3 regions of the Bacillus sp. JK106 genome follow, and region 1 is predicted to be linked to each of the others. Evidence: predicted binding sites of a transcription regulator. Region 1 holds the regulator's gene; each other region holds the start of a gene.
The links. The regulator LexA, encoded in region 1, represses DNA repair genes until DNA is damaged. The targets are predictions, from matches to a motif close to CGAACATATGTTCG.
Positions count from the first base shown of each region.

Region 1 (9,701 bases):
AAAGAAAGAATTGTCTATTACTGTTACGCCGCCCCTTCTATTTTTGTCGCATAAACAGGAAAAAGAGGATGATTTGACTCATCCTCTTTTGTCTCGTTATTTGTTTAGAAGTTTTTTCACCCGGTCAACTACGTTTTCTGCAGTAAACCCGTATTCTTTCATAATTGTTTCTCCCGGAGCTGAAGCACCGAAACGGTCAATTGCGAGAACGTCTCCTTCAAGACCGGTAAATTTGCCCCATCCGAAGCTTGAACCCATTTCGATCGCAAGACGTTTCGTCACATTCGGAGGAAGCACGCTGTTTTTGTACTCGGCCGATTGTTTTTCAAAGCGGTCCCAGCTCGGCATGCTGACTACAGATACGTGAATGTTTTCTTCAGCCAGTTTCGCTTGAGCTTCGATCGCAAGTCCGACTTCAGAACCTGTCGCTAAAAGAAGAGCGGCCGGTGATTCCGTTTGGGCTTTGGAAACGATATAAGCCCCTTTTTCCACGCCTGCATACGCTTCTTCAGCCTGCTGATCAATCGTCGGCAGGTTTTGGCGTGTCAATACAAGAGCTGTCGGATGATCTTGGCTTTGAACGGCAACCTTCCATGCAGCTGCGGTTTCATTTCCGTCAGCAGGTCTGATCACAGAAAGGTTAGGAAGTGCGCGTAAAGAAGCAAGCTGCTCAATCGGTTCGTGAGTCGGCCCGTCTTCTCCTACGGCAATACTGTCATGCGTGAATACATAAGTGACAGGGAGTCCCATCAATGATGCCAGACGAATGGCAGGTCTTAAATAATCAGAGAATACAAAGAATGTGCCGCCGAATACGCGGAGGCCGCCGTGAAGCGCCATTCCGTTTAATGCAGCGCCCATCGCAAATTCACGGACACCGAACCAGAAGTTTTTCCCGGCGTAGTCTTTGGCCGTGAAGTCTCCTCCATTTTTGATTGTCGTTTTATTTGAACCCGCAAGGTCAGCAGATCCCCCGACAAAGAAAGGAATTTTCTTGGCGATCCCGTTCAGCACCTCACCTGAAGATGCGCGGGAAGCAAGGCTGCTGCCTTTTTCATAAACGGGAACTTCCTGATCCCAGTCTTTAGGAAGCTCGCCTTTCATGCCGAGTGACAGCTGTTCAGCAAGCTCAGGATATTTTTCTTTATAAGCCGCGAACAGTTCATTCCATTCCTGTTCTTTTTTCGAGCCGGCTTCTTTTACAGCTTGATTGAAATGCCCGTATACTTCTTCCGGAACATAAAAATCTTCTTCAAACGTCCAAGCATACGCTTCTTTTGTCAGCTTGCTCTCTTCTAGTCCTAACGGAGCGCCGTGAACGCCGGATGTGCCCGCGCGGTTTGGAGAACCGAAACCGATCGTGGTTTTCACTTCAATCAAAGTCGGTTTTTTATCATTCTGGCGCGCTTTTTCAATTGCAGCCGTCAATTCAGCGATGTTGTTTCCGTCCTCAACATAAAGAACTTCCCAGTTCATTGCTTCAAAACGCTGCTTTACATTTTCAGAGAAAGAACGGTCTAAATCGCCGTCTAAGGAAATGTCATTAGAATCGTATAATACGATCAGGCGGCCTAATTCAAGATGGCCTGCAAGAGAAGCGGCTTCGGAAGAAATGCCTTCCATTAAATCGCCGTCTCCGCAAATACTGTATGTATAATGATCAACTACATTGAATGAATCACGGTTATATGTCTCAGCCAGATGGCGTTCTGCAATTGCCATTCCCACTGCCATTGCAATCCCCTGTCCAAGCGGCCCGGTCGTTGCGTCTACTCCGGCTGTATGCCCGAACTCCGGATGTCCCGGTGTTTTGCTTCCCCATTGACGGAACTGTTTCAAGTCTTCAATGCTGAGGTCATATCCGCTTAAATGCAGCATGCTGTATAAAAGCATTGAACCGTGGCCTGCTGATAAAACAAAGCGGTCGCGGTTAAACCAGCCCGGATTCTGCGGATTTACATTCATAAATTTCGTCCACAGCGTGTATGCCATCGGAGCGGCTCCCATCGGCATGCCCGGATGTCCGGAATTCGCTTTTTCAATTGCGTCTATAGATAGTGTACGAATGGTGGCAACTGATTTCTTTTCAATTGTATCCATTATAATCCCCTTCCTTATTGTTGTACCTTTTCATCATAAAGCGATGCTGACTTTTTCTCAACTCTTTCAGCTTAAATTTGAGATAAACTTGTTGAAAATTGTCGTAAAGCACATCCTGATATTAGTATATACGAAAAAAGAATACGTATTGCCGTATTCTTTCTGTTTAGTGAAGATTATTTTTCTGTTGTTCTCTTTTTAATTTTTCAGGGGTGACATCGTTGCCTTCCGGATCAATCACTTTTACGCTCTTTAACGTATTTTTCATTGAGGAGCGGAATCCTTTCAAATACTCCTGGCGAAGCTTTTGCTGTTCAGCTTTTTCCTCATCCGTTATCGTGTTTGATTTAGCTTTTTGAGCCAATTCGTTAATTCTTGCGATTTTTTCTTTAGAAATCATAATAAGCTCCTTTGGTGCGTGTTGATTATATACTACTAAAACGCAGTCTTTTTTACAACTGATGCGCGTCAGCTGCCTTCTGTGTCTGCGTTATATTCCTGAAACCGCCGGTGAACCGTGGCTTTGGACACGTCATAGCCGAATCCTCTTAGGGTCGCTGCGATTTCTGCAAAGGTAAGCTTGTTGGCTCTCAGCCTGATAATTTCCGAAACCGGAACCTCTTTTTTTTCTTTTCCGCTGTTTTCATGTCTGTTTTTCAGATTCCGTTCAGGTTTGTAGCCGTTTTTCACGGCTCTTTTCATTCCCCGCCGGATTTTCATATTGTGAATTTTCCTTTGATATTCCTCAACAATACTGACGATTTCAAGTACCATCGAATCAGCTTCGGAAAGCTCCAGTTCACCTTTATGAGCCGTCGTATATATCTTTACGTTCTCCCTGTAAATACAATGCAAAAGCGCAATCTTGGCGTTTCCTCTTCCCAATCTCGTTTCGTCCTGCACCAATATCGCGTCAATATGTGATTTTTTAATTTCATCAAGCATTTCAAATACTCCGTCGCGGTCCATTTCATAACCGCTGGCTTTCTCAGAAATGACTTTCACGACTTCCATGCCGTTTGCAGCAGCGATCTCACTGAGCTCTTCTTCCTGTCTTTTTAATGACGTTTGCTGCTGTTCTTTGTTTGTGCTTACGCGGGCATAAATGAGCGCCTTCATTTCTCTCTTTCCTCTCTAATTGACAATGGCCAGCTGATATACGGCCGGATGCTTCTTCTTAACCGGAAGAATAAGTTCGTCTCCGGGCTTTATATCAGCAGTTTGGAGATGATTATTCTCCGTCACCCACTCAATGAAATCTTCTTTATTAATGTGTTTCTTTTCTGCTACATGATCCGCAAGTGACCAGAGTGTATCGCCGTCCTGAACCTTTATTTTAACATATTGGCTGAGGGACTGATCATTTCCCGCACATGAGACAAGTAAAATAGCGGCACTTAAAATCGCAGTAAACAGCCCGACAAATATGATAGATTCTTTCGCCATGTAAATAACCTCCGATAAGAATGTTTGTTCGCTTTTTATATCTTTCAGTATATACGAACAAATGTTTCTGTCAATCGTTTTTTTCGAACCTATGTTTGTACTGTCAGGAAAATCATGCTATAATCTACTTAAAATCGACGTTTTGAGGTGCGAAATATGACGAAGCTATCAAAAAGGCAGCTTGATATCCTGCGTTTTATTAAAGAAGAGGTAAAAACGAAAGGATATCCGCCTTCTGTAAGAGAGATAGGAGAAGCAGTAGGACTGGCTTCCAGTTCAACCGTGCACGGCCATTTGGCGCGGCTGGAGACAAAAGGCCTGATCAGACGGGACCCTACTAAACCGAGGGCGATTGAGGTATTGGATGAAGAAGAAGTCCATATTCCGAAAAGCCAGGTCGTAAACGTTCCGGTCATCGGGAAAGTGACGGCGGGTATTCCGATTACGGCTGTTGAAAATATCGACGAGTATTTCCCGCTTCCTGACCGGATGGTTCCTCCGGGCGAACATGTCTTTATGTTAGAAATCATGGGAGAAAGTATGATTGACGCCGGCATTTTTGACAAAGATTACGTCATTGTCAAACAGCAGAACACGGCCAATAACGGAGAAATCGTCGTAGCTATGACCGAAGATGATGAAGCGACGGTTAAGCGCTTCTATAAAGAAGACAATTATGTGCGGCTGCAGCCGGAAAATCCGACGATGGAGCCGATTATCCTGCAAAACGTAAGCATTTTGGGGAAAGTGATCGGCGTATTCAGAGCCGTCCATTAATTCTATTAAACTTCATTTATCGTAAAAAACCCCTCTGTAAGGGGTTTTTTTGCATAAAAAAAGCAGATTCGCCCTGGCTTAAGAAACGAACCTGCTAAGGAGGAAAAACTTACATTCTTATTATCCGACATCACACTTTTGAAGTCAACTAATAATGTTTCCCTCAAGAAACTTTTCGTCCATTTTTCAACTTTGTATATTTGTGCGTGATGAATTTGCTTTTGTTTATCTTTTCTTTGGGCGGGTACGTCAAAAATTCATCTATGAATATTTAGTACATAGTGCAATAAGTTAAATATAAATATAAAAAAACCCGCTGCCTTTAGCGAGTATCTATTTTCAATCAAAATGATAATATTCTACACCGTAAAACCCTTTAATATAGACGGGACCACAGACGTTTGAAGAACTTTCAACCAGAATCCTGTATTTGTGATACGGATCAATTGATTTTTTATCCTGGGCACTGAGGTTTAGCCAGCTGCCGCTGTAGTTTTTAGAACTTAATGTATAAAAATTTCCGTTCAGCGCCATCCGCTGGAGTTTCATGCTTAAACCGCACGAAGAGTTGTTCATTATGGTGAACTTATAGCCTAAAAAATAATCGTCGGCAGCTACAGTCCCCGGATTTTCAATATGAAACTCTTTTGCGTTTCCCTCCAAAGTGAAGCTTGTTTTTGATCCGAATTCAGTGGTAGCCGCTTTAGCTGAGTGTATTCCGCTAAAACATAATAAAAAAACAGCAATACATATCCAATATTTTTTCATTTGCATCCCCCTTTTTACATATTTTAACTTGTGCATCCTGTGATGTCTATTCACATTTTACTTTATAACCACTATATACCAGTTTAAAAATTTGCGGATTGCTTACAATGAAGACTAAACGAAATAACGAAGGTGGTTCAAATGAGACACGTAATTGCTTTCGCTTCTAAAACTGCGCTCACACTTGCTTTACTGTACATTGTTCTGGATCTTATGTACCAAGTAACCTTTTTAAACGTTCTGTTTATTACAGTGATCTTAAGTTTAATCACTTATTTTGCGGGTGATTGCATGATTCTGCCGAGAACAAGCAATTTCACAGCCGTTGCAGCTGATTTCGGAATTTCATTCATTATATTATGGATATTCCTGATGAACATTGGCGGGTTTAATGTCTCTCCTGCCGCGGCATCGGTTATCTCTGCACTTTGCATTTCTGTTTTTGAGGCATTTTTTCACCGGTATTTGCAGCAATATGTACTTCCCGAAGATTACCAGGACACAACAGAGACGGATAGCACGCTATGGAGCTATCAAACCGAGGCGTCTGAAGAATTAGTGCCGGAAAAAGACCCTCAGGAAAAAACATAAAAAGGAGGCAATCGCCTCCTTCTCTTTTTATTTTTGCTTCTGATCGTCCAGCGGCAGCTGCAGCAGTGAGTCTGTGCCTGTCGCTTTCGGCGTTTTTCCGTCCCATTTTTCAATCCATTTATATTTGATCATTTCATCGGACATTGATTTCTTAATGATTTCGTTATAGTCAGCGATCCCTTCCGCTTCAATTTTTTTCTTTTTCGCTTCGGCTTCGGCTATTTTAATTTCAGTTTGTGTCCGTTCAAGTTCCTGTGAAGACTTCACCCTTGCATCGATGGCTTCCTGTGTGGCTTTATCCGGCTTTGGTACGCCAAGCGTCAGATCATCAATTAAAAATCCAAGACTCTTCATATCATCAGCAAATCTCTTTTGAACATCGGCAGCGGCTTCTGCAGATTTTTGCCCGTATGTGTCAATAACCGAGTATTTGCTGATTGATTTTCGCGCCGCATCCCACAGCCTTGTTTTTAAATATGTATTTTCGATCGTTTCCACATCTACCGCCCCGAATTTGTTAAACAGATCGACTACTTTATCAGGCTGCACGACATAGTTGTAAGCGATATCCATTTCAATATTTTTACCGTCAGAGGTTGCCACTTTTATATTTTCATTATTCACTGTCTGCATACGCACCGGGTATTCCGTCACTTTATTAAATAATCCGACTAAGTGCCAGCCTTGGTCCAATGTGTCGGATTTTACCCCGCCATTCGGTGAGTATACAACCCCGACATAACCGTTCGGTATTTTTTCAATGAATAGTGACGCTGTGACGCCCGCAATTAAAAGGGCTGCACCTATAATCACACCGCCGAGAATTTTTTTTGTGTTTCCGCGCTTATTTTCGCTCATGCTGATCTTCTTCCTCCCATGACTTTTTTAATTTTTTGGCTCCGCTTCCCACTTGTTTAAAGATTGGACTAAGCATCAGCCATAAACCGAATCCGATGATGACAAGAAGAATGATAGACCCGATCATCACTTTCATTTGCCCACCTCTTTTCTTTCATCCTGTCAATTATGTATACGATCTTAAGAACTTAAAGTTTCATAAATTTCAAAAGAAAAAGCCCCGCCGACAAAATAGGCGTGCTTATTAATAATTGTCACTGATAAAATCAGAAATCGTTTTTGTGAATTGATAAAAGGTCTTATTTTGTGTGGATGCTCTGCTTTTCAGCGTAAAAGTGTCAAATAGTGATGTTCTGAAGCCGGTGCTCATTTCGATTTGGATACTCAATCCGGATGAAGATTGATTGGCAAGGTTGTTCGGACTGACGCCTGCATATTTATCATTTGTGCCAAGAAGAACGGCTGGATACCCGTGCCGTTTCAGCACATCGGTCAAAAGTTCGGCCCGTTCTCTGTCTGTACCGCCGATTTTTATCTTTTTATCATCACTGCCGTAACCGTGCAATGAAATGACATTAGAGTGCTCTTTCACCATTTGCACGGCCTTAGGTTCATCGAAATGCGAACTTGTCAAATGCAGAGCCGCATTACCGGCTGATTTTAACCCTTCAAATAAATATAAACTCCGGTTTTCGGCAATTTCTCTGGCTAACTCACTGGTCCCCGGCTCTATGCCTCCGCCGTGTATAGCTAATATGAGGACAGAAGGGTCATGCTCCCGCGTTGAAATGGAAAAATCGGAAGGATCTTCATTCAGCTTTAATTCCTCGAAACTGCCGTAAATATCTGAAGCGGCATCAGCCCGAAAGAACGGCAGAAGCAAAAACGGTAAAATTAAAACTAAAATTCCTTTTTTGGTTATTGATGGCATTTGTATGTTTATGTTACAATACAAATGCTTCAGCCTTTGAAGCGAACGGCAGAACAGGGTGACTTTGGACGGTTTCTTCTGCTCTGCCTCTTTGCCAGCTGCTTTACGGTCTACTCTTCTAACCCTTTTTTCCATAACATCATCCTTTCTTTTGTTTACACTTTTGTCACAATATTATATACGTTGGACAAAACCTCCGTTCATCTTGAAGAATAAAAACATCAAAACAACCTCTATCCTTTAACCTAAGAAAGTCTTTCTGTTCAAAGAGACGGAAAGCTTAAATGATAAAAATGAAACCCTTCTCCTTAGTTTTGTTTGATTTCCCAATTTAAGAATCCCCGAAACAAATTGAATGTAACTGTTGTTTCCATAAAAAAAAGACTGCTGTTAAGCAGTCTTTTTTTCGTTTTATTTCGTGCCTGTTGATCCCAGTCCGCCCCGGTCATTGTTTCCGAGCTTGTCTACTTCGATCAGCTCCACTTCAGGCATTTTCTTCATGATTCTGAATTGGCAGATCCGCTCCCCCTTGGAAATGTCGGTATCCCGAAGAGCGAATGCAGGAAAAAACCAGAAGTCATTGTCGCCTTTATATGATTCATCAATGACTCCCATTGAATTTGTCTGAATGATACCGAAATGCTTATATGTACTTGAACGCGGAACGACATGCGCCTCGTATCCTTCCGGCAGTTCCATCGCAACTCCAAGCGGGATAAGTTTGAATTCACCTTTTTTGATTGTTATATCTTCAGCTGCCCGCAGGTCAATCCAATCGCCCTGTTCAATTTTACTGATTCTCGTTTGCGTATCATCTGAATATTTAATTTTGATTTGTAAAGTCATGTTCGCTGCTCCTTTTGCTTCCCTATTTCAGTCGTATTGATGACCAATCCGTGCCCCATTATACCATTTAACTGATAAGAATGCTGATTTTGGTGTATATGCAGCCGAAGAGGAAGCACGGCGAAGACAATGAGAATAAACCTAAAATGAGGACCCCTCCTATCAGTTTTTCCCTCCATTTTCACATGACAGCTTCAATTACAATAATGCAAAGCTTTATATCCTTCTTTCAACAGAGCTTTTTTAAAATTTCACCTTGGTTTCAAAAGGAATTTCGTTCTGAATAAAGAATTTGAAGAATAAGCGCTTAAAGGGCGCGCGATTCTTTTCTGTCCCCTGCCTCAGGCGCTTATATCAAAAGAAAGAGGTGTCTTTAGAATGGTTCAATTTAAAAACTTTCCTGATCCGTCTTTAAACGCCCCACTGCAGTCTCGCCCTGCACAGCCCTCTGAATTGGAGCATCTCAAAGCAAGGATGCAGAATTTTATTAAGCATTCCGCAACGGATGATAATCTTGAGATCGCAGATGCCCGGGTGACGGCGGAAGGAATGGTCACCTCACTTTTAAAAGAACGGCTTGATACAGAATACGAAATGCTTATGAATAAAATCACCCGGGAAGTGAATGTGGAGGATTACGGAGCGGTCCCTGACGGCCGGGACAATACAGAAGCCTTTCGGAAAGCGATCGGGAACGGCCGGGTCAAAGTAAATGTTCCCGCAGGAGAATTTTTGGTTCAAGGGATAAAACTCCCCTCATGGACTACTATTTCCGGTGAGGGACAAGGGATTACCGTGCTTAAGCTTCATGAGGACACTCCCGCATACGAATGGGTCATTACTAACGATGATTACGAAAATGGAAACCGTAATATTTTTGTCCAGAACATGACTTTAGACTGGAATCCTGATCGTCAATGCGGAGTCAGGAACCCCGGAGGACAGTTTTCCAGCTGTTTAACGTTTGCTAATGTGCAATACGGCTGGATTAAGAATGTTGAAACGGTTAACGCGGGTCTGCATGGTATAGATATTACATCTCCGACTTACGATCATTTGCCTGAAACAGAATGGACGAAAGACGGCTGCCGTTATATATGGATTGATAACTGTGTGGCATACGGCGCCGGAGACGACGGCATTACCACCCATTACAGCGAATATATTTTCATTTCCAACTGCCATTCCGGAAACCCCCGCGGCACAGAGCATGCTGAGGGCAGCGCAAACTCGAACGGCATTGAAATTGACGACGGCTCTAAACATGTGTGGCTTTTAAATAACTATACGAGCGGAAATATCCGCGGGATTGAGGTAAAGGCGCACAGCCTGTGGCCGGCTTCTCAAAATGTTCATATTATCGGTCATGTTTCGTATCGTGATG
Region 1 covers NZ_JBSJQC010000002.1:963,747-973,447, reverse strand. Annotated here, with positions in the region: gene tkt (transketolase) at 97-2,100, opposite strand; gene ACWJJS_RS10025 (DUF896 domain-containing protein) at 2,267-2,500, opposite strand; gene ACWJJS_RS10020 (YneB family resolvase-like protein) at 2,569-3,219, opposite strand; gene yneA (cell division suppressor protein YneA) at 3,235-3,546, opposite strand; gene lexA (transcriptional repressor LexA) at 3,703-4,323, shown strand; gene ACWJJS_RS10005 (hypothetical protein) at 4,663-5,091, opposite strand; gene ACWJJS_RS10000 (YndM family protein) at 5,233-5,682, shown strand; gene ACWJJS_RS09995 (prohibitin family protein) at 5,710-6,540, opposite strand; gene ACWJJS_RS09990 (hypothetical protein) at 6,527-6,676, opposite strand; gene ACWJJS_RS09985 (poly-gamma-glutamate hydrolase family protein) at 6,785-7,606, opposite strand; gene ACWJJS_RS09980 (dUTP diphosphatase) at 7,883-8,317, opposite strand; gene ACWJJS_RS09975 (peptidase G2 autoproteolytic cleavage domain-containing protein) at 8,696-9,701, shown strand, end outside.

Region 2 (9,701 bases), on a different contig from region 1:
GGCTGCCGGATTCGCTTTTACGAATCTGATTATGTTTATGAAGAAAAAGACGGATGAAGATATCATGAAAAAAGAAACGGCCGACGGGCATGATAGATTTGATTCCTTTCAGGCCATGGAAAAAGAAGAGGCCGTCATCCTGTCACGCCACGGGTATGAGATCAAAGGCTTTTACGTCGCCCCGCATCATACGGCAAACACCATGATTATTTGTCACGGCGTTACCGTAAATTCGTTCAATTCATTGAAATACATGGATTTATTTTTAGATTTAGGCTGGAATGTGCTCGTATATGACCACCGCGGGCACGGAAAAAGCGGCGGCAGAACGACGAGCTACGGCTATTTTGAAAAAGATGATTTGGAAGAAGCCGTGAATTGGGTGAGACACAAAACGGGAGACGGCGGTCAAATCGGCATCCACGGGGAATCGATGGGAGCGGTGACGGCCTTATTATACGCGGGCGGGCATCAGGATGAAAACGGCGCTGATTTTTATATTGCGGACTGTCCGTTCGCAAGCTTTCGCGATCAGCTCGCCTACAGGCTGAAGCGGGAGTTCCGGCTGCCTCCGTGGCCGCTTCTGCCTTTGGCTGATTTCTTTTTGCGGATGAGAGAAGGATACCGTATCCGTGATGTATCGCCTTTATCGGTTATCAGCCGAATCCGGCAGCCCGTGCTGTTTATTCACAGTAAGGAAGATGATTATATACCTCCCGCTTCTTCCGAATTGCTGCACCGCAGAAAACGCGGCCCGAAGATGCTCTATCTGGCCGAATCGGGCGGGCATGCCATGTCGTACACCAAAAATCCGGAGAGCTACCGCAAAGCCGTTCAAACCTTTTTAGATACCATGACGCAAACGTAAAAAAGCGAAAGAACGTATGCTGGTTCTTTCGCTTTCCCGTCATAAAACGTCGGTAATCCCGTCCATATTTTCTCCGATCCAGTCAATGGCGAGGTCGATTGTCGTAAACTCCTGCGCTTTGAAGGTCATCTCATCCTGAAGCAGCCAGACATCCTTCTGAACGGATTCAGCGCCTCCGATGGACCAGTGCAGCAGACTGTACGGGTGGTTGTTGTTCAGAAAGGATACCCACGTTTTATGCTGTGCCGTCTGTTTAATGGCTTTCAGCTTTTGATTCACTTTCCGTTTCTCCCTGCTTTACTAATATGCTCATTCTCGGGCTCAGCATCTCTGCCGGGCTTTTTAAGACGAGCGTTTTTGCCTTTTCATTGTAATCGATTGTCATTTCCTCGTCAAAAAACACTTTTTGTGAGGTCTGGATGTAAAGCGGAAGTCCGTTGGTTTCAATGGCTTCGCATTGTCCCGTTAATTCGTCCGCCAGCCAGATGGTCGGCACGCCGCTCACCGCGCACCCGCAGCCTTCTGCGTCATAGCGGAGCTGCGCTTTTTTCCCCGGGTTGGCGTCCATCGCCTGCTGAAGTGTGTGTTTCGCCGCATCCGTCACATGTATTTGCATAGATGATCCTCCGTTTTTCATTTTCGCCATTGTAGCATACCGGAGCCGCTGTATGCATTGTTTCTGCTTTCTTTACAGCAGCCTGCTCTCCCAGTCCTTTGCCTCTTGTTCAGCCGCCTTGATCCAGTCATTTTTCCCTTCACTATACTTTTCCATATCGTATGGGTATGCCTTTGCGAGCCGCCGTTTCAGTTCCATGTATTGAGCCGCTTTTTCAGGCTTTGCAGTGAGGTAATCCCGGAACAGCAGATGACGCTTCACATCCGGATGGCCTGTTTCGTATATGTGGATGTGGTGTGTGCGCTTGCTGCCGCCTTTTTGAAAGAAACGCCGGCCCTCTATCCCGTTTTCTCCTTTCGCCTCATAGCCGAGTGCTTCCAGCTGCGGACTGAATCGGTCAGCGTCCAAAATATCTTTGACCTCCGCCAGTATATCAATGACGGGTTTTGCGGCCATTCCCGGGATGGAGGTGCTGCCGATATGGCTGACAGAATGAAGAGCGGGGCCGAAGATTCGGATCAAGTCCGCCTTCTCTCTTTCAAACATCTCTTTCCATTCCGGCTTGTACGGAACAACTTCCGCTTTCCTCTTCGGATAAAGATGAAAAAACGAGAGGGTCAGCCCTTCCGGCGTCTCTGTCTGTCCGGCTTCTATGAACCCGGTTTTTAAATAGAGAGAGACTGCCGGAACGTTTTGACTGGCGGTAGCCGCCTCTATTTTTTGGGCGTCCCGGTTTTGATCTATCACAAATTGAATAAGCGCCTGTCCGATTCCTTTCCGAAAGCCGGACGGGTGCACCGTCAGCCTGCATATGACAAGGTCATATCCCTTTTTTTCATACGAAATGACGCCTGCAAGCCGATCTTTTTCCTTGAAACCGGCAAACGTCTCCCGTGACCGCTGTATGTCATCGGGTGTTTCATGCAGGGCTGGAATGCCGAAAAAGCCGATCAGCTCGGCTTCTTTTTGATAAGAGCAGCGTTGAACCGCCGCAATTTCCCGCGCCGTCTGTTCTTGTGTATGCCGTAAAAATGTAATCAATCTTCCGCCCCTTTTGACGCAAACATCCGCTGTGACTCCGTCTTCGTAATGCGGACCGCGTACGCTTCATACCAGGCGCTTTTTCCTTTTTGTTTTGCCGCCCGGTGGTCAGTATGGTCTTTCCACCTTTTAATCGCCTCCAGGCTGTCCCAGTAGGAAACCGTGATGCCGCAGCCGTTTTCCTCCCGAACGCTTTCCGCGCCTAAAAAGCCCGGCTGTCCGCCCGCCAAATTCATCATGCGCTCTGCCGTATGCTCATATTCCTCATCATATTTTCCCTTTATTGATGAAAAAATGACCGCATAATAGGGCGGTTTGGGCGTGTCAGCTAAAAAACCCATATACATCCCCCTCTACATATATTTCACAAACAGAATCCGGTCTTCTCCCGAACCGTCATAATTCGCAAAAACAGGGATTCCGTTTACGGTTTTGGTTCCTTTTTCAACTTCAAAGCCTAATTTTGTATGATAAGCGATTGATACTTTATTGACAGGTGCCGTCACGCAATTGACTTTTGTGCAGCCCCTTTTTTTCACCGTCTCCATAAATCGGTCGTAGAGCTGTTTTCCAATTTGCATTTTTCTGAAATCCGGATGCACACCGGAAAAATGAATGTAGGCTGTCTCAGGGTCTGATTGTGACTGAAAACCGATTAAAAAACCGGTCATTCCCTCCGGCCCGTACGTGATAAAGCTTGTGTCCTGAAAATGTTCAAAAAACAAGCGCGGCAGTTTGTCTTTCATCTGCCTGCCGCCCCACCATTCATTCAAAACAGACGTAACCATTTCATAGTCTTCAGAGGTAATTGTTCGAATATCCATTATCGATTGACTCTCCTTTTCGTCCGGCAAAATGAATGTCAGCTCTTCTCATTGGAATATAAAAAATTATATGTGGGTTGTTTGCAATTGTAAATGATTTCTTTTCAAGCAAACGAATCAGCACGTCTTCCAGCCGGGGAATGATTTACCAGTATAAACGTGATCATTGTTCGGGTACAATGAAAAACAGAACAAATGTTCCCGGAGGTTTTTTTATGGCTGATATTCTTCTTGTTGATATGCAATCGTTTTATGCGTCTGTGGAAAAAGCGGAAGCGCCTCATCTCAAAAGCCGGCCCGTGATTGTCTCGGGAGATCCCGAAAGACGCAGCGGCGTCGTGCTTGCGGCTTGTCCGCTCGCCAAACGATACGGCGTAAAAAATGCCGAACGGCTGTGGGAAGCGCAGGCCAAATGTCCCGACGCCGTTATTGTCCGTCCGCGGATGCAGCGGTATATTGATGTATCCGTCATGATTACCGAACTGTTTGAACGATATACCGATCTTGTAGAACCCTACTCCATCGATGAGCAGTTTCTCGACGTGACCGGAAGCAGGCGGCTGTTCGGTGATCCTTTTACAATTGCCGAAAGCATTCAGCAAGCGATTATGCGTGAATTCGGAATTTATGCCCGTGTCGGCATCGGGCCGAATAAGGCGCTCGCGAAAATGGCTTGCGACCATTTTGCCAAAAAAAACGCATCCGGCATTCACAGATTGGATATGTCAAATATCAGGCAGGATCTGTGGCCGCTGCCGGTCGGAAAATTATTCGGCATCGGAAAACGGATGGAGCATCATTTAAGACGGATGGGCATCAGCACAATCGGCGGGCTTGCCGGGCACCCCGCCGAACTGCTGAAAAAACGCTGGGGCATTAACGGCGAATTGCTTCAGCGGACAGCCCGCGGCATCGATCCCTCTCCGGTCACCGTCAACACGCACAGCCGGCAAAAAGCGATCGGCCATAACATGACCCTCCCGAGAGACTACAGCCGCTTTGAGGATATCAAAGTCGTGCTGCTGGAGTTAAGCGAAGAAGTGGCCCGCCGCGCCCGTTTCAAACAATACATCGGCCATACGGTTTCGGTCAGCATCAGAGGCGCTGATTTTGAATTCCCTTCAGGTTTTCACAGACAGAGAAAGCTGGTCTCTCCGACTAATTTCGGAATGGATATTTTTAAAGCGGCGGTCAAGCTCTTCAAAGAGCATTGGAACGGTGAGCCCGTCCGCAGCGCCGGCGTCTCCCTTTCCCAGCTGGAGCCCTGTGATTATGTTCAGCTGAGCCTGTTTGATGCTCAGGAAAAAAAGATCAGTCTCGGCAAAGTATTGGATGATATTCATGAGCGGTACGGCCCTGCGTCGCTCCTCCATGCCGCTTCGCTGACAGAGGCCGGCCAAGCCTTTCACCGGGCTGAAAAAATCGGCGGGCATTACAAATAATTGAGGTGATATACATGAATCCGAACAAATTAACACCCGGGTATAATGTCATGTGGGAATCAAGCCGGATGATGCTGCCCGAACATCGGGAGCAGCTGCTTGCAAAAAAACGAAAAGAACGGGAATTCCGGCCTCCGGAACTGAGCGAAGAGCAACTGAACGACATGAACCGCATCATTGCGGCGTCGATTGAAGAAGACAGAGCCATCTCGGTCACCTATGCTTCAGCACACGGCCCCCGCCGCTTTTGGGGATGGGTAAAACAAGTGAGGCATGACGAAAAACGTTTAAAAATCATAAACGATGAAGATGCGTTAACGCTGCCGTTTCATCTTATTCTCTCGGCTGAACTGGAATAAGAGCCTAAATCGTCCTGACAGAAAATATGATAGAAGAGTGGGAGGATCACATGATATTTAGTAGAATAAAGATGAATGACAAGAATAGGAGAATATATGATGGATCAATTTATAGAAAAAATGCTGGGACAAGCCCTCCGCCAGTATGGACGGAATGTGTCGACAGATCCGCTGAGCCCCTATGAAAAACAGAGTTTAAAAAAAGCTTTAGAAGAAAGAAGGAATGAAGAACCCGATGAGGATCTCCATGCCCATGTAGAAGATATTATCTACGATTACGTCACCAATCAGGGGCAGTTTTCCTGACACGGACGTTTATGCACTGGGCGATAAGGGAAACGTCCGAGAGTAAACCCTTAAAGATTGCGTGGTGCAGGATATGCCTGTCGGGCCTTATTTCAAGATCGGTTATGCCGTTCTTCTGTTATTTCTCATCATTTATCTCGGAACATTAATAGACTTTTTGTTCCAGCCTGTTGTGATTACGGTTAAAACCTTGTTTCCGCCCATTGTATTATCGGGCGTCCTTTACTATTTGTGCCGCCCGCTCGTCAGACTGCTGCATGCGAAATTAAAGCTGCCCGAAGGAATCGCGATTTTAGCGATTTATGCGGGAGCAGCCGGCCTTTTTGTCCTCTTCCTTTATACGGCGGGCCCTGCCGTTCAAAAACAGTTTACAGCCTTCACAGATCATATTCCGGAGCTTTCCGCAAAAGCTGAAAATTGGATCGGACACCTTCAGGACAGCAAATGGTTTTCCAGGCTTCAGCATGGGGATTCCTTTAAAAAATTAGCGGACAAAGCCGCAAATTATTCCGGTTCAATCGCTGATTCTCTCAGCAGTCTGGCCGGTACGGCTGCCAATGCCGCCATCACCGCAGCCATTATTCCGTTTGCGCTGTATTACATGTTAAAAGAAGGAAATAAAGCCCCCCGGCGACTGCTGCGGCTTCTTCCGGAAAAACATCAAAAAGAAGGAAAACAAATCCTTCGGGACATGGATGAAGCTCTCAGTTCATACATACAAGGACAGCTGCTCGTCAGTTTCTGTGTCGGCGTTCTCGTCACAATCGGCTATTTTATCATCGGGCTCGATTATCCGCTCGTTCTGGGCGCGTTCGCCATGGTGACAAATCTGATTCCGTTTATCGGGCCTTGGATCGGCACATTTCCCGGAGTCATTGTCGGATTGTTCGATTCACCGACCGAGGCGGTGCTGGTGATTACGGTCGTCGTCATTGTCCAGCAGCTTGAAAGCCAGCTGATTTCCCCGCAAATTATGGGACGGAAGCTGGACATTCACCCGCTGACCATTATTTTTCTTCTGCTTGCCGCCGGCAAATTCTCAGGAATTGCCGGGATGCTGCTGGCCATTCCGGGATATGCGGCCGCAAAAGTGGTCATAAGCCACATGCAGAAACTATTCATTCTCAGAAAAACACAAAGCTAAGAGAGAAATGATTCATCCCCCATGTCTTCACATCGGTCAAAATGAAAAAACGGCGGGCTGAAGAAGCCCGCCGCACACGGAGGTAAAAAAGATGAACATCGGTGATGTCATTTTTCAATTGATCTCATTTATTGCAGCCGCATTTTTCCTGTTTGCCGTGATATACGTATTCAGAAGCTTGAAGCAGCGCCGCATACAATTGGACAGAATCGAAAAGAAACTCGACGCGCTGCGCGAAGAAAAAAACGAGAAGTTATAGTTCATTCAGAGGCAGGCGCAGCCAGCTCCACCTTTATCCGATCCGGGTCCTCCGTGTATACAGCGTAATGCGTGCTTCCGCCTGCATATGGATGGCGGTCCCTGTAAAGCACGGGGCATCCTCTGGCAAGCAGCTTTTCCGTCATCTCGTCAACCTGCTCTCTTGATGTAGCATGAAAAGCCAGATGGTTCAGCCCGACCCGGCATCTGTGGTACTCCGGTGTTAAAAAACGCTCCTCTGTCTGTACAAGCACAACATAAAATCCTGCGTTTTTCCAGCTGATGCCGGAGTCCCAATTTTGAAACTCCCTATAACCGAGCTCACCTAAAAACCATCCCCAAAACCGGGCGGAGGCTTTCAAGTCAGATACATACAATTCAATATGATGCATCATAATATTCGCTTCCTCCTCATATCACACCCGCCTTACCAGCACCTCTTCAACTTTATGGCCGTCACCTTTTCTCAAAATCAAATCCGATCTGAATTTTGTCGGCAGGATATTTTCATACAGATTCGGACGGTTGACGCTCTCCCAAATGGAGGCGGCCATGGTATCCGCTTCTGCATCAGACAAATCCTTAAATTTATGAAAATAAGAAGCCGGATCCTGAAAAGCGGTTTCTCTTAAGAGGCGGAAACGCTCCAAATACCACGTGAAAATCCGGCTTTCTTCGGCATCCACATAGATCGAAAAATCAAAGAAATCCGATACAAAAATCCGCGGATCTTCCCTGTCGTCCTCTAAGGTTGGCGACTGCAGGACATTGATTCCTTCGATAATAACGATATCCGCACCTTCGACAACCTCGACGGCGCCCTCTTCCCTGTCATAGGTAAGATGGGAGTATACGGGCGCCTCCACTCTCTCTTTCCCTGACTTTATATCGTTCAGAAACTCAAGCAGCGCTTTCACATCGTAACTTTCCGGAAATCCCTTTCTGGACAGAAGGTTTTTCCTTTTTAATTCCGCCGTCGGATACAAGAAACCGTCGGTTGTCACCAGGCTCACCTTCGGCCTGTCCGGCAGACGGGAAAGAAGCTTTTGCAAAATTCTCGCCGTCGTGCTTTTGCCGACGGCGACGCTGCCCGCGATTCCGATGATAAACGGGATTTTCGCTGAATGCGGATGTTTCAGAAACACGTTGACATGCTGATTCCGTCTTGCGGCAGACGTGACATGAAGATGGAGCAGGCGCACAAGCGGAATGTAAATCGTTTCTACTTCTTCCACCGACAGGTAGTCATTCAGCCCCTCTACGGCCTTGGCTTCTTCCTCTGAAACGGCAATGGAAAGATGGCCGCCGAATCCGGCCCACGACTCGCGGCTGTGCTGCGTATACAATGTATGTAAGTTCAATTCTTTACTTTTCACAATTCACACCAATCTCTCTGTATGGCTTTCCGATTAAAAAACAAACGCTTACAAAGATTGTAACGGAAAACCGCCTCACTGTCTGCCCATTTTTTTCACAAATGAGGAACCGATCCGGCTGTACTCTTCCATTTCCTCCTTGGGAACCATGCTTCCGCCGGTGCTCCACACAAGGTGCACGGCATTTTCCATCTCAAGCCCCCGCTCTTTTATATAACGGTTTCCGGCTTCGGTCTGAACGAACTTGACGGCTCCGGCCATACCGGCAAGTGCAGAGGGTTCAAGGCTCTTATTCTCGGTCGCTCTTAATTGATAAAGCAGCGAAAAAAGCGTGCCGTCATCAGCGGTATAACAGCCGCTGAGTATAGGCTCCATCAGAGGGCCGGCCAGTCCGGACGGCCTTCCTACCGCAAGTCCGTCGGCGGCTGTTTGATTATCAAGGCCGATATCCTGCACGCTGATTCCGTCATGCAAGCCGGAAAACAGTCCTAACAGCATACACGGTGAATGCGTCGGCTCACCGAAAAAAATATGGACATGCCCGCCATAGATCAGCTTTAGCGCAAGCGCGACGCCGCCCGGGCCTCCTCCGACCCCGCACGGCAAATAAACGAAAAGCGGTTCATCTGCACCAGGCTTTATGTTCATTTGATTGAGCTGCTTTTTCACACGGCTTCCCGCAACGGCATACCCCAAAAGCAGATCCCGGGAATGCTCATCATCAATAAAATAACAATAAGGGTCCTGCTTCGCCTGCATGCGCCCCTCTTTGACAGCCAGACTGTAGTCTGCTTCATATTCGATGACGCGAACCCCCTTTTCCCGGAGCAGCTCCTTTTTCCACTGCTTTGCGTCACTGGACATATGAACGGTCACACAAAAGCCGAGCTTCGCGCCGATTATGCCGATACTCAGACCTAAATTGCCCGTAGAACCGACGGCTATAGAGTATTTTGAGAAAAAAGCGGTAAACCGTTCCTCAGTCAATATGCTGTAATCATCGTCTGTTGAGAGCATTCCCGCTTTTACCGCGAGGTCTTCGGCATGCTTCAGCACTTCGTAAATTCCGCCGCGCGCTTTAATGGAACCGGAAATCGGAAGTTCATTGTCGCATTTCAAAAGCAGACGCCCGGGGAAAGCCTGAGCGGCGCTTTGTTCCAGACGCTTTTTCATTTCATTGATGAAGACAAGCGGAGACTCAATGAGGCCTCCCGCCGCTTCCGTCTCCGGAAAAGCCGACGCGATATAAGGCGCAAACCGGCGCAGCCTTTCTTCCGCTTCGGCAATCTCCTTTTTCCATTCAGCGCCATTCTTTACTGGATCATCGGTTTTATGCGGGTTGATCCAAAATACTTCACACGCCTCCGCCATTTGCCTGACTAAAGGCTCTGCCATCAATGCCTTGTGTATATCCCGGTCGGACATTCCTTTCTCCCCCTTGTTACTTTTTCTTTAATGCGCGGCCGG
Region 2 covers NZ_JBSJQC010000003.1:307,801-317,501, forward strand. Annotated here, with positions in the region: gene ACWJJS_RS12095 (alpha/beta hydrolase) at 1-868, shown strand, start outside; gene ACWJJS_RS12100 (DUF2552 family protein) at 908-1,147, opposite strand; gene ACWJJS_RS12105 (iron-sulfur cluster biosynthesis family protein) at 1,122-1,484, opposite strand; gene ACWJJS_RS12110 (bifunctional GNAT family N-acetyltransferase/GrpB family protein) at 1,557-2,525, opposite strand; gene ACWJJS_RS12115 (antibiotic biosynthesis monooxygenase family protein) at 2,522-2,866, opposite strand; gene ACWJJS_RS12120 (GNAT family N-acetyltransferase) at 2,879-3,349, opposite strand; gene ACWJJS_RS12125 (DNA polymerase IV) at 3,565-4,791, shown strand; gene ACWJJS_RS12130 (YolD-like family protein) at 4,806-5,150, shown strand; gene ACWJJS_RS12135 (YqzH family protein) at 5,250-5,456, shown strand; gene ACWJJS_RS12140 (AI-2E family transporter) at 5,530-6,600, shown strand; gene ACWJJS_RS12145 (DUF4083 family protein) at 6,692-6,859, shown strand; gene ACWJJS_RS12150 (VOC family protein) at 6,861-7,250, opposite strand; gene coaA (type I pantothenate kinase) at 7,275-8,234, opposite strand; gene dsdA (D-serine ammonia-lyase) at 8,310-9,659, opposite strand; gene ACWJJS_RS12165 (SDR family NAD(P)-dependent oxidoreductase) at 9,676-9,701, opposite strand, start outside.
Region 2: ACWJJS_RS12125 (DNA polymerase IV) is a predicted target of LexA. The motif match lies at 3,538-3,551, and genes of this name have one in related genera.

Region 3 (9,701 bases), on a different contig from region 1:
GTTGTTCAGCCACTTTGTATGAGGCCTCCTGTCATTCAAATTAGATAATCAGCATGGCGTCGCCAAAGCTGAAGAAACGGTATTCCTCTTCTACCGCATGACGGTAGGCGGAAAGAACATGCTCTCTGCCGGCAAGCGCAGAAACGAGCATGATAAGGGAAGATTTCGGCAGATGAAAATTGGTGATCATGCCGTCAATCGCTTTAAATTCATATCCCGGATAAATGAAGATGGACGTCCAGCCGCTCGAAGCGGTAAATACGCCGTCATGCTCGCCGGCAATGGTTTCCAGGGTGCGCGTTGATGTCGTCCCGACCGACACGATGCGCCCTCCCGCCTTTCTGACCTCGTTTAAAGAGGCGGCGGTTTCTTCCGTCATTTCATAAAATTCCGCGTGCATGTTATGCTCTTCCACATCATCCGCGCTGACCGGGCGGAATGTGCCGAGTCCCACATGAAGTGTGATAAATTCAATCCGCACACCCTTTTGCTTCAGCTCGTCCAGAATCTCTTCCGTAAAATGAAGTCCGGCCGTCGGAGCTGCGGCAGATCCGATTTCTTTTGAAAAGACGGTCTGATACCGTTCTTTATCATCAAGCTGCTCTTTAATATAAGGAGGCAGCGGCATTTCACCGAGTGATTCAAGCACTTCGTAAAAAATCCCGTCATACCGGAATTCAATTTTTCTGCCTCCGTGATCAAGCTCCTCCGTGCAGACCGCTGTCAGCCGGCCGTCGCCAAATGTCAGGACCGTTCCTTTTTTTACGCGTTTCGCCGGCTTTACGAGCGTTTCCCATGTATCATTTTCTTCCTGTTTTAATAACAGAAGCTCCACTTTCGCTCCCGTATCTTCTTTTGTGCCGAATAATCTTGCAGGCAGCACACGGGTATTGTTCAAGACGAGACAATCCCCTTCATTAAAAAAGCTTACAATCTCTTTAAATGAACTGTCCGTCAGCCCGCCCGTCTGTTTGTCGAGCACCATCAACCGCGATGCGTCACGCTCTTTCAGCGGCACTTGGGCAATGAGGCGTTCAGGCAGTTCAAAATCAAATAAATCGACTTTCATCATTTCACCTTTATTCTGTCTATTGTTATTTCATTCTGCCGAAAAAATTAAGCAGAATGGATAGTATCACACTGATCACAATACAAGTGACAACGGGAAAGAAAAATGTAACATTTCCCTTCTTAACGAAAATATCTCCGGGCAGCCTTCCGACAAAGTGCCAGACTGCGCCGGCAATAAGCAAAACGGCACCAAGAACCATGAGAACCTTCGGAAAGTCAGTCACGGGCGGGCGCCTCCAATCGAAAATGTTCATACACAGCCGGAGTCACGACCCGTCCCCTCGGCGTCCTCTGGAGAAATCCGATCTGCAGCAGATACGGTTCGTACACATCCTCTATTGTATGCGGTTCTTCGCCGATTGTCGCGGAAATCGTATCAAGGCCGACAGGACCGCCGCTGAATTTTTCGATCATGCCCATCAGCAGCTTATGGTCGATATGGTCAAGGCCGAGCGCATCGACTTGAAGACGTTCGAGCGCGTCGTGAGCGATTTCTTCCGTGATGCGGCTGTCGCCGAGCACCTGGGCAAAATCTCTCACCCTTCTGAGAAGCCGGTTTGCAACCCGCGGCGTTCCCCTTGACCGTCTGGCGATCTCCAGAGCCGGAGCTTCTTCGATATCCACTTCAAAAACGTCAGCCGTTCTTGACACGATATCTGTCAGCTCTTCCTGCGTATAGTATTCAAGGCGCGACAGCACCCCGAACCGGTCTCTGAGCGGTGCGGTCAATAATCCGACCCTTGTCGTCGCTCCTACAAGCGTAAAAGGGGGAAGGTCGAGACGGACGGAGCGGGCGGACGGGCCTTTTCCAATGACGATATCAAGGCAGAAATCCTCCATCGCCGGGTACAGCACTTCCTCAATCGAGCGGTTCAGCCTGTGAATTTCGTCTATAAACAGCACATCCCCTGGTTCGAGCGCCGTCAAAATGGCTGCCAAATCTCCCGGTCTTTCGATGGCGGGACCTGACGTCGTCCGCATCTCCACACCCATCTCATTGGCCACGATAGACGCAAGCGTTGTTTTCCCGAGACCCGGAGGCCCGTATAAAAGAACGTGGTCCAGCGTTTCCTGCCTCATTTTCGCCGCATCGATAAACACGCGCAGATTTTCTTTCACCTTCTTTTGGCCGATATACTGGGCGAGATTCTGCGGCCTGAGGCTTTGCTCGATTATTGATTCATGGCTGTCTGCTGCACTTGAAACGAGCCGTTCATCCATGAACATCACCTTACTTTAATAATTTTTGCAATGCTTTTTTCACATATTGATCTGTTGAAAGCGCCGTTTCCTCTTTTAAGTGAGGAAGCACTTTTTTAATTTCTTTTTCGGCGTAGCCGAGAACCCGGAGCGCTTCAAGCGCCTCGTCAAGCGCCGTTTCAGCCTCTTGTTTTTCAATGCGCGCTTCATGATTGAACAGGTTGTCAATCATTTCAGGCACGACGTCGGCCAGTTTGCCTTTCAAATCAAGAATAATCTGCCGCGCCGTTTTTTTGCCCACACCCGGAAATTTCACCAAAAAGGCTTCATCTTCCTGTTCGATCGCTTCGATGACGGCTCCGGGGTCACCGGAACCGAGGATGGCGAGCGCCCCTTTCGGCCCGATGCCGGTGACGTTCAGCAGCTTTGTGAAAAGCGCTTTTTCTTCCCGGGTTGAAAAACCGTACAAAGAAAAGGCGTCTTCTTTTATATGATGATACGTAAAAATGGTCTCTTGATTGCTTACCTTATAAATAAACGGGTTCGGAGTGAAGACCTGATAGCCGATTCCGCCGTTTTCAATCACGATGTATTGGGGAGATACATAATCAATCGTCCCCTTCACGAATTCAATCACACCTATTCACCTCTTTGACTGCTTATCATTGTAACACAAAAACAGCCAAAGTCTTATAGAAAAGTTAACGTATGTTCGCTTTGACACCTTCCGTTCAGAAAAAAAAAGACATGTGTCACATGTCTTGCGTCAAAGTCAGCCGCTGTAAGTCTTAATATGATCGATCACGCTCTCAAACTCCGCTTTTGTCCTGTACGGTATGCCGTGTTCCAAGTGCTTTTGCAATCGGCTTTCCAGCCTTTCTATATCAATCTGGAAGAAAGATTGAATCGGCTCGGCCAGCGATCCGGGACGGCCGTGAAAAGTGGAGATGACGCCTCCGTCCGTAACGCCGATATAACCGTTAACCTTACTGAGCGGAGAAATGTCATCAACATGCTTACGGAAAAGGACGAAGCCTTTTTTCTGCTCAACGAGCGTCCAGCCCGCATATGCGGCCCAAAAATCCTCCATCGCCAAAACGGTTTCATCCGTATGTTCGATGCCGACATCACCGTCCAGATAGACCTTTTCCAGCTGGACGTGCACCCGAAGCGGCCCGTAATGCTCAACCTCCGCCCCGTATGCGCCTTTTCCTCCGCAAATCAGGACTGCAGCCGATAAGATAAGCATAAACAATAGACGAGCACCGCAAATTCGTTTCACCAATAACACCTCTTTATTCAATCAAACTCTTGATGCTAGTTTGACCAAAGATGCCGGTGCTTAACCGTTTTCTTTCATTTGTCTGTTTAAGCCGAAAAAAAGCAGCCTCTATATGAGGGCTGCCCCGATGATTATGCCCGGCCGGCTGAAATCAGTTTCATTTGTCCGGGCGTCAGTTTGAGCCGGTATCCCCTTACGGTCAGATACATAGTTTTTTCTCCGCGGCTTTTGTCATGCTCCGTTTTTTTCATTCCGGCCCCTCCGTTACGTTTTATTACTTTTATATTAACACCGCAACATAAAGAGCGTTTTAAGAATATGTAAAGAAATGATGAAGCTTTATCCATAAAAATACTGCCGGATGAAATCATCCGGCAGTCCCGTTTAACGGCTGTTTCTGTTCATGTCTTGCAGCTTTGTAAAAGTAGCGTTGTCGGTAAACACTTGAATTGTACGGCCGTCCGCAAATTTTTTGGCCGCATGTTTGACATGTTTATCATCATTTTTCGTAAAAGGATGATTTGTTCTGACGGCAATGACGACTCTCGTGTCAGTCACGATGACCTGACTATCCTGTACGCCTTTTACTTTTTTCACGCGGTTTGCAACTTTTGCCGCCAGCCTGATGTTTTCGGCGTTGTCATACCCATTATAAGACATTGCTGCCGGCGGCGTATTGACATTTCGGCCGTTATATGTGCCGTCCGTCGTTAACGGAACCCCGTCATTAGGCGCATACTGGTCGGACACGTTTGTCGTATTATGACGGCCGTTTCGGTTTTCCATCATTTCAGAAACGGGTCCTTGATGGTCCATTCCGTACTGGCGTCTGCCGTTATCATTATCATTCGAATAATATCCGACCGGACGTGTTGACTGATTGTAGCGTCCGTCATTCATGGCATTATTTGCTCCGCATGCCGTTAAGCTTGCCGTCACGGCTAAAACGCCTGCGATCGTCATCAGTTTTTTACCCAATGGAAAAACCCCCCGTGGATTCATCGCTGTTTGAGCGTTTTCCGCTCATGTTTAGGATGTGCGGCCGACGGCGGGTTTAAGCTTGTCAGTTATGTCCATTCCTCAGTTGGACATAAAAAAAGGAACGACATACATCGTCCCGAAACATTAATCTTCTTCTTCCTCCGGCCGTCCGAATACTTGATTTGGACTCGGCTGATTCGGCGCGGCATTAGGATTTGCTCCGCCGTAAGGCATAAAATATCCGGCGTTTGCACCCACATTCGGATACGGCTGCACAGGCACATTTGCGTGATGGTGATGTGAACCGTGGTGATGATGGTGGTGGTGATGTGAATCATGGCAGCCGCAATCATCATCCTTATATTTTCCATCATGATGAGGCGCGTTTGCGTAATGTGACGAATATCCGCCGTAATACGGCATTTGACCGTACGGAGCACCGCCGAAACCGGATGCAGAACCATCATAATGCTCTGCATTTTCATGGGCTTGGTTTTCATATTCACCGTAACCCGCTTGCGGCCCAAATCCCGGATGATGGAATCCGTGATGATGGAATCCGTACGGTAACGGCATCGGCATTACCGGAAAGCCTCCATAACCTCCTCCAAAACCGCCGAAACCTCCGCCTACCGGGAAGCACGGATGGCATAGTCCCGAACCCGGCAGCATCGGTGTCACCGGAACCGGACAAGGACAAGGCATGCACGGCATCGGGTAATGCATAAAAGGCGGTTCAACGGCCGGCATATTCGGAAACGGGACATTCGGAATGTTTGGCATGTTCGGCAGATGATAAGCGGCGTTTTCTTCTTCCATCTTTCCGGCTTCAGGCGCCTTCGGCATATTCGGGTAATTCGCGTTTTCCATGTTGATCATTTCCTCCTGTTGTGGAATGTTATTGTCATGCTCTTTTTCTTTCGGCTCGACAAAATGTGTCACCGGTTCCTCCGGCTTAGGAGGCGACCACGGCTGAAACAGCTGATTGGACGGATAATATTGGTTCATATCAGCTTCCGGCAGCACATTTTCATGCTTTTCAGGGATTGGCGGCACATACGGAATTGACGGCTTTGGTTCTTCCGGTATGGTGTCTTCAATGTCCACAACTGATTTCGGTTTTTCTTTGGCATATGGATGCTCATGCTTATGCGCAGACGTTCCGAAGCCGGCCTTGGGCTCTTTTCTGACCGGAACGGCTTCTGAAGGCACCTTTATCTTCATTCCAGGCATAATTAAGTCTGGATTGCTAAGCTGATGATTCAGTTTTTTTAACTCTTCAAGATCAACTCCGTATTTTTCAGCTATTTTCCAGAGCGAATCGCCTTTTTGAACGATATGAATTTTCAACGTTTTCCCCTCCTATGCACAAAACGTGAACGGTACATTTGTCATTACAATACGTTTCTTCACACTATATGCCGGTGGACTGGGCATGATGATAAAAAATTTGGGAAGGAGGGGAAATTTTTATGATTACGTATGACTCAGCATTCTGTTCAAAGCACGAAGCGCTTCTGTCCGAACCGCTTCCGGAACTTTAATGACACCCTTCGGCTCGCCTTTTTCAAGCTGCTCAAGCGACCACAATAAATGCGGCAGGTCGATTCTGTTCATTGTCAGACACGGACACATATCGGGATTCAATGATTCAATCTGTTTATCCGGGTGCGAGTGAATGAGGCGCTGAACAAGATTCATTTCCGTGCCGATCGCCCACTTGCTTCCCGGTTCTGCCTGTTCAATCGTATCAATAATATATTTGGTAGACCCGCTGTCGTCACTGAGCGAGACCACTTCCCGCGAACATTCCGGATGAACGATAATGCGGATGCCGGAATCCCGCTGCCGCAGCTGAGAAATATTTTCCGCTGTAAACTTTTCGTGTACGGAGCAATGCCCTTTCCAAAGGATGACTTTAATGTTTTCCGGATGTTCAGTAAGCAATCGGTTCTGCCCCGGGTCCCATACAGCCATTTCTGTCAGCGGAATGCCGAGGTCATAGGCCGTATTTCTGCCTAAATGCTGATCCGGCAAAAATAAAATTCTTTCTTTTTGTTTAAAAGCCCATTTCAGCACACTCCGGGCATTCGAAGAGGTGACGGTCGCTCCTCCGTGCCGTCCGACGAATGCTTTAATTTCCGCCGTCGAGTTAACATATGTTAACGGAATGATGGTGTTACCGTACAGTTCTTGAAGCTCTTGCCATGCTTTGTCCGTCTGCTGAATATCTGCCATATCAGCCATCGAGCATCCGGCGCGCATGTCGGGCAAAATGACAGTTTGGTTATCATCAGTCAGCATATCAGCGGTTTCCGCCATAAAATGCACGCCGCAAAACACAATATATTCCGCCTCTTTATTTTTTTCCGCCACTTGAGCAAGCTGCAGGGAGTCACCTGCCGTATCGGCGAATTGTATCACTTCGTCTTTTTGATAGTGATGCCCCGGAATGAATAAGCGCTTTCCGAAATCCCGTTTAATGGCGGCGACACGCTTTTCCATTTCTCCGGTGCTCATGTCTTTATAATGGCTCGGCATCATTTCGGCTGATGCAGTTAGCACGTCAAAAATAGACATCTTAAAAATCCCCCTGTTCCGCAGCCTCAACATCCATGCTGATGTCGGCGCTTTTTACTGAATGAGTCAGAAATCCGAGTGAAATATATTGGACGCCCGTCCCTTTATAAGCGGGCAATGTGTCGAGCGTTATGCCTCCGGATGCTTCCGTTTTGATATGACCCGGTGTCATGCCTGCAAAACGCCGGACGGACTCAGGCGGACAGTTGTCAAACATAATAATGTCTGCGCCCGCTTCTATTGCCTCGAGCAGCTGCTGTTCGGATTCAATTTCGACTTCCACCGCAAGCATCTGCCCCGCCGTTTTTCTTGCCCGCTCCACGGCTGCCTTTATCGATCCGCAGGCGGCAATATGATTATCTTTAATCATGATGCCGTCATATAAGCCGAAGCGATGATTAAAGCCGCCTCCGATGCGCACAGCGTATTTTTCCAGCATTCTGAGCCCGGGTGTCGTTTTTCTCGTATCACAAAGCTTGATGGACGGATCATCAAGACGCCTTTTGGCCTCATCCGTCATGGTCGCAATGCCTGACATTCTTTGTATGAGATTCAAAATGACCCGCTCCCCCGTAAGAAGAGCTGCCGCCCGGCCTTCCATTTCAGCGAGCACGTCTCGTCTTTTCATCCGTTCTCCGTCTTTTTTCAGGGAGCGGATGCGGATATCATCGTGTAAAAGCTTCCATCCTTCACGGATAACGTCTTCTCCGGCAAACACGCCGTCTGTTTTTGCGATGATCCGCGCTTTACATTGCTGATCAGAAAAAATCGCTTGTGACGTCGCATCACCCGTTCCGATATCTTCCTGAAAAAAATGAGTCAGCATTTGTTTCAGCTGCAGAATGTCCATAGTTCCCCAATCCTTTCGTTTTTTCTGATAACTGTTCCAGATGTTGAATGAATGATTTGTTTTCCGTGCCACTCTTTCTCCGTCCCGGGAAAATCAGTGCGAAAATGAGCGCCTCTGCTTTCTTCCCGAATAAGGGCTGAGGACACAACAAATTGCGCAGTCTTCCATAGGCAGGATAGCTCGGCTTGTTCCATTGTGATATCCTTCACATTCATATGACGCACAGATACGTTGTTAAGCCAGGATGCCAGCGCCTGCAGGTTTTCTTTTTCCCTGACGATGCCCGCTCCGGCTGTCATTTTGGCTTGAAGGACATGAAGCGTTGTGTCCGGCACTTGTAAGATGACATCAGTTTTCTTCGGGGTTTTTTTATATCTTCCGTTTAACGGTGTTTGAATGATATGTTCAGCACATCGTTGCCCGCTTGCCAGCGCTTCCAGCAGTGAGTTGCTCGCAAGGCGGTTCGCCCCGTGCAAGCCTGTGCAGGCGGTCTCGCCTATAGCGTACAAATCAGGCACGGACGTTTTCCCCCATGTATCGGCTTTTACTCCGCCCATTAAAAAATGCATTCCGGGTGCTACAGGAATCCCGCTTTCAAGATCAACGCCGGCTGTTTGACAAATTTCTGTTATGGTCGGAAAACGTTTGTTAAAATCGGCTATTCGGCTGCAATTTATAAAAACAGGATTTTCTTTCATCATTTCTTCATAAATCGCCCGTGAAACCACATCCCGGGGCGCCAAATCTTCAAGCGCGTGTCTGCCAGCCATGATCCTGCGCCCGAAGCGATCCGCTAAATATCCGCCTTCTCCTCTCACTGCTTCAGAAATCAGACCGTAAACAGTCCCGTTTTTCACAAGGAGGGTCGGGTGGAATTGGGTGAACTCCATATCCGTGATCTCAGCACCCGCGCGGAAGGCAAGAGCGATGCCGTCTCCCGTTATGGCGGAATCATTTGTGTGATATTGGTACAGACTGCCGCAGCCGCCTGAAGCAAGCACTACACAATCCGCCCTTCTGTAAGAAACGGCGCCTGAAGCATCCTTTACGGCAACGCCTGCGCATCGCCCTTGTTCAATCAGCAGATCGACAACCGTCTCGTGTTCAATGATCCGAATGCCGTCTCTCAGCTGCCGAACCAGAAACTCAACCAGCATCCGTCCGGTCGCATCTCCCCCGGCGTGCAGAATCCTCCTTTTGGAATGAGCGCCTTCCCTGCCGAGACAAAAGGTTCCATCCGACTTCGTATCAAAAGGGAAACGGCCTTCTATCAGCCTGTTTATCATGCTCTGTCCGCTTTTCAGCAAATGCCGCACGGCTGTCACGTCATTGTGTCCGCATCCCGCATACAGTGTATCGTTCACATGGGATTCTATAGAGTCATCTTTTGCGTATGACACAGCAATCCCGCCTTGAGCATAATGCGAATTGCTGTTCGTTACGTTTCTCTTTGTAATGACGGTCACTTGGTATGACGGAGGAAATGAGGAAGCACAGGCAAGGGCCGCCGTCCCCGAACCAATGACGATAATTGTTTTTTCAGACATACATCACCCTCCTGTTATATTTACACCTGTCTTGACACCTATATTTACACAACGATAAAATAAACTCAAGCTTTTTTTAACATAAACGGATAGGAGACGGGCTGTATGATTTATCTTGATTACGCGGCGGGAACGCCTTTAAGCAAAGAAGCCGCGAAAGTCTTTCAGCATCTCAGCACAGAGGTATACG
Region 3 covers NZ_JBSJQC010000003.1:648,246-657,946, forward strand. Annotated here, with positions in the region: gene tgt (tRNA guanosine(34) transglycosylase Tgt) at 1-13, opposite strand, end outside; gene queA (tRNA preQ1(34) S-adenosylmethionine ribosyltransferase-isomerase QueA) at 41-1,069, opposite strand; gene ACWJJS_RS13710 (DUF2905 domain-containing protein) at 1,095-1,295, opposite strand; gene ruvB (Holliday junction branch migration DNA helicase RuvB) at 1,288-2,292, opposite strand; gene ruvA (Holliday junction branch migration protein RuvA) at 2,303-2,908, opposite strand; gene ACWJJS_RS13725 (intercompartmental signaling factor BofC) at 3,044-3,553, opposite strand; gene ACWJJS_RS13730 (hypothetical protein) at 3,685-3,804, opposite strand; gene ACWJJS_RS13735 (YhcN/YlaJ family sporulation lipoprotein) at 3,938-4,531, opposite strand; gene safA (spore coat assembly protein SafA) at 4,679-5,884, opposite strand; gene nadA (quinolinate synthase NadA) at 6,011-7,114, opposite strand; gene nadC (carboxylating nicotinate-nucleotide diphosphorylase) at 7,116-7,964, opposite strand; gene nadB (L-aspartate oxidase) at 7,946-9,511, opposite strand; gene ACWJJS_RS13760 (IscS subfamily cysteine desulfurase) at 9,617-9,701, shown strand, end outside.
Region 3: ruvA (Holliday junction branch migration protein RuvA) is a predicted target of LexA. The motif match lies at 2,973-2,986, and genes of this name have one in related genera.